DNA from 3 places in the Janthinobacterium sp. NKUCC08_JDC genome. Region 3 is predicted to be linked to each of the others. Evidence: predicted binding sites of a transcription regulator. Region 3 holds the regulator's gene; each other region holds the start of a gene.
The links. Region 3 encodes sigma-54, which starts transcription at its own class of promoters, with help from an activator protein. Its sites were predicted from a motif close to TGGCANGNAANCTGCTTT; they were not measured.
Positions count from the first base shown of each region.

Region 1: KO538_RS01875 (EDSAP-1 family PEP-CTERM protein) is a predicted target of sigma-54. The motif match lies at 1,875-1,892, and genes of this name have one in related genera.
Region 2: KO538_RS17270 (circularly permuted type 2 ATP-grasp protein) is a predicted target of sigma-54. The motif match lies at 1,739-1,756, and genes of this name have one in related genera.

Region 1 covers NZ_JAHKQW010000001.1:391,635-395,925, forward strand. The annotation lists gene KO538_RS01865 (hypothetical protein) at 232-405, opposite strand; gene KO538_RS01870 (glycosyltransferase) at 544-1,776, shown strand; gene KO538_RS01875 (EDSAP-1 family PEP-CTERM protein) at 1,966-2,949, shown strand; gene KO538_RS01880 (EDSAP-1 family PEP-CTERM protein) at 3,060-4,058, shown strand; gene KO538_RS01885 (nitroreductase family protein) at 4,093-4,291, opposite strand, start outside.
Region 2 covers NZ_JAHKQW010000006.1:281,412-285,702, reverse strand. The annotation lists gene KO538_RS17275 (alpha-E domain-containing protein) at 1-255, opposite strand, end outside; gene KO538_RS17270 (circularly permuted type 2 ATP-grasp protein) at 249-1,703, opposite strand; gene KO538_RS17265 (sensor histidine kinase KdpD) at 1,877-3,004, opposite strand; gene KO538_RS17260 (hypothetical protein) at 3,089-3,964, opposite strand; gene KO538_RS17255 (TonB-dependent siderophore receptor) at 4,064-4,291, opposite strand, start outside.
Region 3 covers NZ_JAHKQW010000018.1:99,232-103,522, reverse strand. The annotation lists gene rapZ (RNase adapter RapZ) at 1-195, shown strand, start outside; gene KO538_RS26950 (enoyl-CoA hydratase/isomerase family protein) at 196-1,281, opposite strand; gene hpf (ribosome hibernation-promoting factor, HPF/YfiA family) at 1,415-1,777, opposite strand; gene KO538_RS26940 (RNA polymerase factor sigma-54) at 1,847-3,325, opposite strand; gene lptB (LPS export ABC transporter ATP-binding protein) at 3,330-4,085, opposite strand; gene lptA (lipopolysaccharide transport periplasmic protein LptA) at 4,085-4,291, opposite strand, start outside.

The DNA.
Region 1 (4,291 bases), on a different contig from region 3:
CTGTACAAGAATTTTTATGATGTCTCATTATAAGAACAGAATCGTGACGGCCGCATGACACTCAGCAGTTGGAGCTTGATTTGTATCCGCTCGGCAACATTTATGCGCATTTTTGTTGTTTAAATGGCGTGCCTCTGGCGAGGCCCGCGCCTTCCATTTCCGATTGGAAATAAACATCGCGCGCGCCTGCCCGCCGCCCCCCATGGCGCGGCGCCACGGTCCGAGAACCGTTCAATGCATTTTCACGGGCGGTGGTGGCGGCGTTGGCTCCTCGACCGGCACGGGGTCGATGTGCGGCGGCGGTTCTGGCGGCGGCTTGAGGGGATCGCCTTCGGGCGGTGGCGGCATATCGGGTTCGGGCGTGCTGTGCGCACGCAGCGGGGCAAAGCGGAATTGTGGCTGCATGGTGGCCTCCTTTGCTCCACTGTAGCCGATACGGCCAAATCCTGGCGCCCGCCATTGGCCCGCTGCAGGGGAACTAAACGGCGTGGCGCCACTCCAACTTCGCAGGCATCCCCTCCAGCACGAGTGCAAGCGACCCCTATGGCGCGCAAGAAAATCCTCTTTATGGCCGAGGCAGTGACCCTGGCCCATGTTGGCCGTCCCCTGAGCCTGGCCCAGGGCCTGGACGAGGCAAAATACGAGGTGCATTTTGCCTGCGCCGATGGGTATGACTTTTGTTTCAAGCAAGCCCCGTTCCGCCGCTGGCGCATCGACAGTATTTCATCGCTGCAATTTCTGCAGGCGCTGGCGCACGGCAAGCCCGTGTATACGGAAAGCACCTTGCACGCGTATGTGGAAGACGACTTGCGCCTGCTCAATGCCGTCCAGCCCGACCTCGTGATCGGCGACTTCCGCCTGTCGCTGTCGGTCAGCGCGCGCCTGCAGCGCATTCCCTACATTACCGTCAGCAACGCCTACTGGAGTCCCTGGGTGCGCCAGCACTACACGGTGCCCAACCTGCCCCTGACGGGCGTGCTGCCCATCTGGCTGGCCGATCCCCTGTTCCGCCTGATCCGCCCGCTGGCCTTCGCTTCGCACGCCGTGCCCCTGAACCGCGTGCGCCGCCGCCATGGCTTGCCATCGCTGGGCAACGACCTGCGGCGCATCTATACGGATGCCGACCGCACCTTGTACGCGGATATTCCGCAACTGTTCCCGCCGCACGGCATGCCGTCCACGCACGACTACCTGGGTCCCATCATCTGGGCGCCGCCGCTCGACTTGCCGGACTGGTGGCAGCGCCCGGAACTGAGCAGCGGACGGCCCATCATCTATGTCACCCTGGGCAGTTCAGGCCAGGGGCAATTGCTGCCGCGCGTGCTGCGCGCGCTGGCGCCCTTGCCCGTCACCGTACTGGCGGCCACGGCCGGCACCATCCGCGTCGATGCCGTGCCGCCGAACGCCTATGTCGCGCCCTTTCTGCCGGGCGATGCGGCCGCCCGGCGCGCCAGCCTGGTGATCTGCAACGGCGGCAGCCCCACCAGCCAGCAAGCGCTGACGGCAGGCGTGCCCGTCATCGGCATCGCCGGCAACCTCGACCAATTTCTCAACATGCACGGCATCGTGGGTGCCGGCGCCGGCCTGCTGCTGCGCGCCGACCGCTTCCAGGAAACCGCTCTGCGCCATGCCGCCACGCGCATGCTCGACGATGGCCGGGCCAAGCTGGCGGCGCGCCAGCTGGCCACGGCCATGCGCGACTATGTGCCAGGGCAACGCTTGCTGCCCCATATGCACGCCCTGCTGGGCTCGTTGCCACAAGGCGGACAGCCTTGAAAGGCTGGCGTCGGTTTTTTTTACAGCGCATCCGGCAAAGCCTGCACCGCGTCAACAAAAGCACGCCAAGTCATTGATTTCAAAAGAACCTCATGCGTTGGCATGGAAGTCGCTAGGTACTGGCCATGAGCACCTGCCGACAGGTCTCAGGCAAGACTTCCAGACTCACTCAACCATGAGGTGAATACAATGAAACTCTCGAAACTGAAACTGCTCCCGGCCGCAGCGGCATTGGCCATGCTGTGCGCCGCCGGTAGCGCACAGGCGGGCGCCTACGGCTATTCGTACAACAACATCTTCGGCCTGGTGATCGCCGTGCCGACGGGCCAGATCACGGTAGCCAACAGCACCACGATCTCGCGCAGCACGGCCACCCTGAATGGCGTGAGCGTCATCAATGGCGGCGCCGGCTCGCTCGATGCCCCACGCGCCAACGTCGGCCCCGTCATCAAGGGCGAAAACGACTTCACGCAACAAGGCCCAGCAGGCAACTATTCACGCGGCGATGCGCAAATCGTCAGCACGCAGTTCCCTTCGTTCCCGCCAGGCTCCACCTCCACCCAGGCAGTGAACGTGGCCGAAGCCCACCTTGACGGGCCTGCCGGCACGGCCGATGCGTCCGGGCGCAACGGCTCGACCACGGGTTTCTCGGTCGATTTCGTCGTCGGCTCGCCCACGGCAACCCTGAGCTTCGACTTCCTGGCGTCGCCCTTCATGCAGGTCTTCCTGCAAAGCACGGTCGGGCAGCTGTCCACGGCCACGGCCAACTTGGTCGTCACCTTCACCATCACGGACGCGGCCGGCGCGACGGTATTCAACTGGACGCCGGACGGCGTGATCGGCTCGGGCATCTTCGGCGGCACGGAAAACGCCGATGGCGCCAACCTGAACACCAGCCTGGCGACCAATTTCCTCACGCGCGGCAATTTGTTCACCTACGACCCTTCCGGCTGCGGCACGCCCACGGGCACCGGTGTGGGCACAGCGTGCGGCAGCAACTTCAGCTCCGTCAGCAATGCTTTGACGGCCGGCAACTACACCTTGACCTTGAATGCGGTAGAAAGCGTGGACTTGGTGAAACAGGCGGCGACACCCGAACCGGGCACCTTGGCCTTGCTGGGCCTGGGCCTGGCCGGCCTGGGCTACGCCCGCCGCCGCAAAGTTGCCGCCTGAACCAGGCAACAGGGGGGGATTCACAGGCGAGGGAGTCTCCTCGCCTTTTTTTTATGTGGCAAGCCTGTCGGTTTTCCTTACAACGCGGCCGACCAGGAGATGAGGATTTCATGACTACATTTTTATGCACCCGACTTTCAACGGCCCTGCTAGCCTTGCTGTTGCTGGCCAGCAGCGGCACCGCCAGCGCCGCCGCCTACGGCTATTCCTACACCAGCGTCTTTGGCCTGGTCATCAGCAATCCCACCGGTTCCACCACCTTGATCAGCAATATCGACCTGTCGCGCACCACCGCCACGCTCAACGGCAGCAGCGTCATCAACGGTGGCAGCAATGAGATCGACGCGCCGCAAGCGACACGCGGCGCCGTCACCAAAGGGCAAAACGATTTTACCCAGCAAGGCATGGGCAACGCCGCGTATGCGCGCGGCGAGGCGCAAATCATCACTTCGCAAATTCCCCCGTTCCCGCCGGGCTCGACCAGTACGCATACGGTGAATGCGGCGGAAACCTTCCTGACGGGCGGCGGCAGCGCCGGCGCCTCGGGACGCAACGGTTCGAGCACGGCCCTGTCCATCAATTTCGTCGTCGGCCAGCCGGGCGCAACCCTGGCCTTCGACTTCCAGGCCCTGCCCTTCATGCAGCTGTACCTGGACGCGCTGGCCGGCACGGGCTCGGCGGCCACGACGAATATGGCGATGACGTTCAGCATCATCGATGACAATGGCCAGATCGTCTTCAACTGGGCGCCCGACGGCAGCCTGGGCTCCGGCATCCTGGGCGGCACGGAACTGGCCGACGCCGCCAACCTCAATACGGGCTACGCGCAAACGCCGCTCACCAGCGGCAGCGTATTCACGTACGACCCCAGCGGCTGCGGCGCGCCCACGGGCACGGGCACCGGCAAGACCTGCGGCGGGCAATATGGCGCCATCACGGACAACCTGGTGGCGGGCAACTATACCCTCGTGCTGAACATGCTGAACAGTTCCGAACTGGCCTACGTGCTAGGCGTCACGCCAGTGGCGCTGCCCGGCACCTTGCCGCTGCTGGCGGCGGGCCTGGCAGCGCTGGCGTGCCTGGCGCCACGACGCCGGCACCGGCGCTGATGCTGACGCCGTGGCGCGCACGGCGTCACGCGCGCTACTGCCCCGTTGTGGGCGCCACCAGCAATTCTTGCAGCGGACGGCGCAAGGAGCGTGCACTGGCCGCCGGCCCCGCACCGATGCGTCCGAGGAACACGGCCCGTTCGACCGCCGCCGCCCCCAGCACGCCCTGGCATTGCACGGCCAGTTCCTGCGCCATTTCCTGCATGCCATCGGTGCGCGAAAAGGTGCGCCGC
Region 2 (4,291 bases), on a different contig from region 3:
GATGGACGACGGGTTGTTCGGGTCGCGCACCATGAAGTCGAGCACGTCGCGCGTATGAAAACGGCCATATTTGTGGTCGTACGCGCTTTGCAGCTCGGAAATACCCAGGGTGGCGCGCCAGCCTTGCTCCGCGTCCTGTTCGGACTGGGGCAGCATCGACGTCTGCATGTTAACGTCGAGCATGCGCGCCGTGTTTTCCGCCCGCTCCGTGTAGCGGGCCATCCAGAACAAATGATCGGCGGTGCGGCTCAGCATGTTTTCTCTCCTGCAAAAGCGGATGTGGCTTCCAGTACCCAGGTATCCTTGGTGCCGCCCCCTTGCGAGGAGTTGACCACGAGCGAACCTTCACCGAGCGCGACGCGGGTCAGGCCGCCGGGCACCATGGAAATCGTCTTGCCGGACAGCACGAACGGGCGCAAATCGATATGGCGCGGCGCGATGCCGGCCTCGACATACGTGGGGCAGGCGGACAGGGCCAGTGTCGGCTGGGCGATGTAGCCGCCCGGATTGGCCAGCAGGCGCTGGCGGAAGTCCTCGATCTGCGCGGCGCTCGAAGCCGGCCCCACCAGCATGCCGTAGCCGCCCGCGCCATGCACTTCCTTGACGACGAGTTGCGCCAGGTTCGCCAGCACGTAGGACAAGTCGGCGCTCTTGCGGCACTGGTACGTGGGCACGTTGTTGAGTATCGGTTCCTGCGACAGGTAAAACTTGATCATGTCGGGCACGAACGGGTAGATCGACTTGTCGTCGGCCACGCCCGTGCCGATCGCGTTGGCCAGGGTCACCCGGCCGGCGCGGTACACGGACAGCAGGCCCGGCACTCCCAGCGAGGAATCGGAGCGGAAAGCCAGCGGGTCGAGGAAATCGTCGTCCACGCGGCGGTAGATCACGTCGACTCGCTTGGGGCCGCGCGTGGTGCGCATGTACACAGAGTTGTCGTTGACAAACAAATCCTTGCCTTCCACCAGTTCCACGCCCATTTGCTGGGCCAGGAACGCGTGTTCGAAGTAGGCGGAGTTGTACATGCCCGGCGTCATGACGACGACCGTGGGGTCATCGACGCCCATCGGCGCGACCGAGCGCAAGTTGTCGAGCAGCATGTCCGGGTAATGGTCGACGGGCGCGATGCGGTTGCGCGCGAACAGTTCCGGGAACAGCCGCATCATCATCTTGCGGTCCTCCAGCATGTAGGACACGCCGGAGGGCACGCGCAGGTTGTCTTCCAGCACATAGAATTCGCCCTGTCCGGCCCGCACGATGTCGACGCCGGCGATGTGGGCGTAAATGTCGGAGGCGACGGAAATACCCTGCATTTCCGGGCGGTACTGGGCATTCTTGTAGATTTGCTCGGCAGGAATGATGCCCGCCTTGATGATGTTTTGCTCATGATAAATATCATGGATGAACATGTTCAAGGCTTGCACGCGCTGCACCAGGCCCGTCTGCATCTGTGCCCATTCGGCGGCGGGAATGATGCGCGGGATGGTGTCGAACGGAATCAGGCGTTCCGTGCCGGCATCGTCGCCGTAGACGGCGAACGTGATGCCGACCCGGCGGAACGTCAGGTCGGCTTCGGCCCGCTTGCGGGCGATGGTCTCGGGGGATTGCTGCTCCAGCCAGTTGCTGAATTCACGATAGTGTTCACGTACCTTGCTGTCCGTACCCACTTCATTTGCAGTCATTTCATTGAAAAAATTTGCCATGTTGTGATTTCCCTTGAGCCGTGTCTGACTATAGCTCAGCAGAAATCGTGCCAGTGCCGCGCACCCGAAAGTATGTAAAAAATGACCATTTTTGTGGCGTAAAACCGTCATCCGCACCGTATTGGTGCGTTACTGCGCGGAAAATGCCGGTGTTGGGGCAGTTGGCGGCGAGCTCAAGCGTCCGGCGTGACGAAGGGCCGGCAATCGATGGGCAGGTCGATGGTAAACGTGGTGCCCGTTTCCGGCGCGCTGTCGACCAGCGCGCTGCCGCCGTGGCTTTCCGCCACGTTTTGCACGAAGGGCAGGCCGATGCCCCAGCCGGGCGCGCTGCCCTGGTGTTCGCGGCGCAGGTATTCGAAGATGCGCTCGGTCTGCTCCGGGGCGATAGTGCTGCCCGTGTTGTGCACGGTGAGTATCATGCGTTCGCGCAGGGTGTTGATGTGGATATGGATGGGGCCGTCGTCGCCATACTTGAGGGCGTTGCCGACCAGGTTTTCCAGGGCGCGGCGCAGCGAATTTTCGCACCACCAGCCGGTGACGGACGCGCCCGTGACCTGGCACTTGCCCGGATGGCCCGTATTCACGCTGTCGGCCACCTGCTGCGCCAGCGGCAGGATATCGAAACGATGCAAGACCAGCGGCAGCTTTTGCCCCCGGTGGTAGCTGAGCGTATCGAGCAATTCCTGGATCATGTCGTCGAGGCGCTTGCCGTGTTCGATGATTTTCGACGCCAGGGCCGGCACGTCGAACTGCTGCGCGCGCCGCTGCAGCAGCTGGGCGCTGTTGAGCATGACGGAGAGGGGATTGCGCATGTCGTGCGACAGGCCGGCGGCGATGCGCCGCTGGAAGCTTTCATGCATGGCCGTAAATTCCAGGATGGCTTCGCGGATGCCCGTATCGATCGAGGCATTGATCACCTTCCAGTCGCGGCGCCGCAGCGGCACGCCCGCGTCGAGGGCCGCATCGGCGAAACAGTCGCGGAAGATCTGGTATTCCTGGATCACCTGTTCCGGGCCATAGCTGGTCATGCGCGCCCGTTCGTTGCCGTGCACGGCCGGCGCGTTGGTGTTGCTGGTGGCATCGTCGCGCGGATAGCCTGGCGTCAGCGCTTCGGCCAGGTTGTCGAAGAAGGCGGGCAGGGTGTTGATCAATATGGGTGTCAGCAAGGCGTCGGCGCCGCGTACCTTGGCGCGCACCTCGTGTTCCCATTGCGTCAGCACGGCATCGCGCATGCTGAAGATGCGCCGCGTACGCGCGGGCATGTCCAGTACATGCATTTTCTGGTCAGAGGCATAGGTCATCGCAGCTCTCCATCGACAGCTCGGCATCCACGCGGTGCAACGGCGGGAGCTAAAGTATCCTCCAAATCGGCGTGCGGGTGGTGTTCAATTCGGCGCGTCGGCGCCGGTCATGACGGCGCTCAAATGACCGAGGGTTGTATCCCATTGCTCCAGCGAAAAGTTCTGCGGATCGTCATGGCCATTCGCATAGCCCGTATCGAGCACGGCGTGGAAGGCGGGGATCAGCCACGTGCCCTTGCGCACGCTGGCGACGATGTACAGCAGGGCCAGGCGCTCGTATTGCGCAGGCGTAAAACCGGGATCGGGCGCCAGCCCGTCGTTGCCCTTGCCGCCGCCAGGTACGGAGTTGCGCGGCTGCACCAGTTCCACATGCAGGAACAGACCCGTCAGCGACGGCTTGTCCTTCTCCAGTTTGCTGGCGTAGCTGGCCGTGCCGAAGTCGCGCACGGCCAGGGAGCCGCCCAGGCGGTTCACGTACACATGGCCTTTCGGACCGCCGCCCAGCGCGGGGTTACGTAAATTGAAATCGTTGAAATCCCAGCTGGCGTCGTTGATGTGGCCGGGAATGGGCTCCAGCAGGAAATTCGGGTAGCTGGTGTCGTGGATGACGAAATAGCGGGCCATGGGCGCGGCCAGCCGGCCCACGGCGCGCGACAGCGGTGCATCGACGGCGCCGCCCAGGTCCGCTTCGCTGATCGATTGCTGCGCCAGCCAGGCACGCAGCCTGGTTGGCGCGATGCCCGTGCGCTGGCCGATGCGGGCGGCAAGAAACTCGGGCAGCGGCGCGCTCTCGCCCAGGCGCGCATACAACTTGACGGGGCGCAGCAAGCACGTGGCTTGCGCCCGCGCATCGCCCTTGAAGCCGCTTTTCCAGACGGCATACGGGCAGGCCGCTTGCTTCTGGGCGGCGGCCGGCAGGGACAGGCAGAGCAATAGCAGCAGGGCAGGGAGTCGTTTCATGCGGGCATTGTCGCCGAAGCGGGGCTTGCGGCACAGGCGTACACGCGAAAAAAAAGCTGCCCGAAGGCAGCTTTCGTGACGGCATGGGCTGCCAGCTATTTAAAACGCCACGCTGCCCGACACGACGAAGGTGCGCGGCGCGGCCAGCACCAGGCTGCCGGCGTCGAACGAGGAGACGGCCGAGGCCCAGTAGCTGCGGTCGGCCACGTTGTCGATGCGCGCGCGCAAGGTCACGTCATGCCCGGCTACCTGCGTCAGGTAGCGTGCACCGATGTCGACGCGGGTCCACGATGGCAGTTGCTTGCTGTTGGCCAGGTCCGCATATTG
Region 3 (4,291 bases):
CTGGAACTGCTGGCCGACATCCGCGCCTTCATCGAAAAATGGCTGCCGTCATTCAAGTCCGACAACCGCAGCTACCTGACGGTGGCCCTCGGTTGCACGGGTGGCCAGCACCGCTCCGTGTACATGGCGGAACGGCTGGCGCAATACTTCGGCCCCAACGAGCGCGTCGTGCTGCGCCACCGCGAGCGCTCCTAGTTAATTCAGGTGGCGCAGCGGATGCGCTGACGCCGGCCAGACCGGTGCGAAGAAGCGCGCCACCATGGCAGCATCGACCTCGTCCAGGCTTGATGGGTTCCAGCGCGGCGCATTGTCCTTGTCGACCACCAGCGCACGCACGCCTTCGAGCACTTCGCCATGCTCGAAATTGTGGCGCACCACCGTGCGCTCCAGACGCAGACAATCGGCCACGCCCAAGTGAGCCCCGCGCTGCAGCAATTCCAGAGTTACCGACATCATCAAAGGCGAGCGCAGGCGCATGGCCGCCAGCGCCTTGCTGGCGAACGCGCTGTCGTCCTGCGCCAGCGAGGCCATGATGGCCGCCACGGAGCCGGCGCCGAAGTGACGGTCCAGCGCCACGCGCGCCGCCGCCAGCGAGGCGATACCCGCCTCGGCCTGGAACGGCGCCGCCAGCGCCTTGATGGCAACCGGCAAGGCCTCGCCCGGCGTCGACTCGAACAGGGCCAGCAGCGCCCCCATCTGCGCCTCGGGCAGGTAGACATCGGCCAGGTCCGTGTACAGGGCGTCGGCCGCGTTGATCGTCAAGCCCGTCAAGCCCAGGTACAGGCCCAGCTGGCCGGCCAGGCGGGACAGGAAATAACTGCCGCCCACATCCGGGAACAAGCCAATATTAACTTCCGGCATGGCCATGCGCGTGCGGCCCGTGACGATGCGCAGGCGGTTGCCGGGTCCGGCTTGCGCCACGCCCATGCCGCCGCCCATCACCACGCCATCCATCACGGCGATATACGGTTTCGGATAGAAATGGATCACATGATTTAACGCGTATTCTTCCGTAAAGAAATCTTCCAGCAAGGCGCTGCCGCCTTGCGGCGTGGCCAGGCCCGCATCGTAGAAGAAACGGATGTCGCCGCCGGCGCACAGTGCTTTCTCGCTGCTCGAGCGGATCACGACGGCGTCCACCTGCGGATCGTCGCGCCAGGCCAGCAGGGCAGCGCTCAGGGCGCGCACCATCTCCAGCGACAGGGAATTCAAGGCTTTCGGACGGTCGAGCACGATGTGCCCCGTGCGGTTGCGGATGGAGGTCTGGACGAAGTCGCTCATGGCAGGCGTGAAAAAAGTAAAAGTACAAACATTCTAGCGCCTGCGCGGGGAACATTGCGTTCAAAAGGTCCAGGCGCAAAAAAGGGCGCAATGTGCGCCCTTAGTTGATCACAACTGCTGAAAGCGGGTGGCCTTAAACGGCGACGACGGCGTCTTCCTCGGAGTTGTCTGGCAGATGCTTGATCGCCTCTTTACCGTGCCCTTGCACTTTGGTTTTGTATTTCATCACTTGCCTATCGAGCTTGTCGATCAGGGCATCGATCGCGGCATACAGGTCTTGTGCCAGGCTTTCCACATAGACGGTTTTGCCACTTAAACGCAGGTTGACTTCGGCCTTTTGACGTTTTTCTTTCTCTTTGAGGTTATCCACGGTCAGAATCACGGCGATATCGATAACTTGATCGAAATGACGTTTCACGCGTTCCAGCTTCGTTTGTACGTATTCACGGATGGCTGGTGTCACTTCGAGATGATGTCCGCTGATGGTGAGATTCATACACACTCCTAAAGATGATCGGGTTCGTGCGGTCCATCCTATCCGGCCCGCAGAGGAACCGAAAAAAACTTACAAACACTTACGCAGGCTCACTGGCGGAATTTTCAACGCTTCCCGGTATTTGGCAACAGTACGTCGCGCAATCACCATGCCTTGTTCCCCCAGCATGTCCGCAATCTTACTGTCGGATAAAGGATTTTTAGGGTCTTCTGCTCCTGTCAGTTGCACGATCAATGCCCGTATCGCCGTCGATGACGCTTCGCCCCCCGCTTCGGTGGCGACGTGGCTACCAAAGAAATATTTCAACTCGAACATGCCGTGCGGGGTCAGCATGTACTTTTGAGTTGTTACCCGCGAGATAGTACTCTCGTGTAAACCCAGTGTATCAGCTATTTCACGGAGCACAAGGGGGCGCATGGCAACGGCCCCATGCGAGAAAAAGTTCTTTTGTCTTTCTACTATCGCCTGTGCCACGCGCAAAATCGTGTCGAAACGCTGGCGCATATTCTTGATCAGCCACTTGGCTTCCTGCAACTGTGCGCCCATGGCGCCCTCGCCCTTGCCCTGCTTGAGCAGGTTGGCGTACATGGCGTTGACGCGCAGGCGCGGCATGACGTCGTTGTTCAGGGTCACTTGCCAGCCATTGCGCGCGCGCTTGACGACGACGTCGGGCACCACGTAATCGGACACGTCCGAGGCGAACACGGCACCCGGATGCGGATTGCACTGGCGAATCACCGTCTGTGCTTCGCGCAAGTCTTCATCGTCGCAATCGAGGGCTTTTTTCAGCTTGTTGAAATCGCGCTGGGCAAACCAGGCCAGGTGCTTTTCCACGATGACGAGCGCCATGCGCCGCGTCACCATGGCGATGTGCGGCAAGCGCTTGATCTGCAGCGCCAGGCATTCGGACGCATTGCGCGCGCCCACGCCGGGCGGATCGAAACTTTGCAGCAGCGACAAGGCCGTGCGCATCTCGTCGGCGTCGATTTCCAGCTCTTCCGGCAGGCGCGCCAGGATGTCGTCGAGCGACTCTTCCAGGTAGCCATTGTCGTCGAGCGCGTCGATGATCAGCTCGACCAGCGCGCGGTCGCGCAATTCAAGCACCGTCACGCGCATCTGCTCCATCAGGTGTTCGCGCAGGGTGCAGTGATGGGCCTCGAGTTGCGGGCGGGAATCTTCGTCGTCGGGCGCCTTGCCCCGGCTCGCCTCGCTCCAGTCACTGTCGCCGCCGTCCGCGGCGGCCGGGCCCTCGCCCGCCTCGCCGTCAAAGGTTTCCGCTTCGGCAGGCGCGGCAGGCGCCTCCTGGCCTGGCGCCTGGGGCGGCGCTTCGGCCGGCGCCGCCGTGGAACTCAAGGCCCCGTCCGACAGCAGGCGCAGCGAACGGTCGAGCGGATCGTCGAGGCGCTCGAGCAAGGGATTGTCCGTCAGCAGTTGCTCGAGTTCCTGGTGCAATTCCAGGGTCGACAATTGCAACAGGCGTATCGATTGCTGCAACTGCGGCGTCAGTGCCAGGTGCTGCGAAGTGCGCAGCTGCAATGATTGTTTCATTGGCTTACATGCGGAAGTGTTCGCCCAGATAGACCCGGCGTACCGACTCGTTCGCGATGATGTCGTCGGGGCGTCCCGACGCCAGTACCGAGCCCTGGTTGATGATGTAGGCACGGTCGCAAATACCCAGCGTCTCGCGCACATTATGATCGGTGATCAGCACGCCGATATTGCGCTCCTTCAAGAAGCGCACGATGCGCTGAATCTCGATCACGGCGATCGGATCGACGCCGGCGAACGGCTCGTCGAGCAGCACGAAACGGGGATCCGTGGCCAGCGCGCGGGCGATTTCCACGCGGCGGCGCTCGCCGCCCGACAGGGACAGGGCCTGGTTCTCGCGCAGCTTTTCAATCTGCAAATCGGCCAGCAGTTTATCCAGGCGCTCCTCGATCTCGGCCTTCTTCAGGGGACGGCCTTCGACGGTCTGGATTTCCAGCACGGCGCGGATATTGTCTTCCACCGTCAGCTTGCGGAAGACGGACGCTTCCTGCGGCAGATAGGACAAGCCCATCTGCGCGCGGCGGTGGATCGGCAGGCTGGAAATGTCCACGCCGCTGATATCGATGCTGCCGCCGTCCGACGGCACCAGGCCGACGATCATGTAGAACGAGGTGGTCTTGCCGGCGCCGTTCGGGCCCAGCAAACCCACCACTTCGCCGCATTCGACTTGCAGCGAGACATCATGCACGACTTGCCGCTTGCCATAGGTTTTTTGTAGACCGCGAACGATCAGGGTGCTGCCGCAACGAGTATTGTCCATTATTTCTTTCCTGGCGCAGGCGTGGCCGGCGCTTTCTCCGCTTCCGGCGCCTTGGTCTTCGGCTGGATCACCATGCGCACGCTGCCGCCATCGGAGGTACTGGTGCCGCTGTCGGAATTTTCCATCTTGAATACTTCCTTGCGGCTGTCATACGAGATGAAGGCGCCATTGGCCACGTCGGTTACTTTCGTGCCTTCCAGACGCGT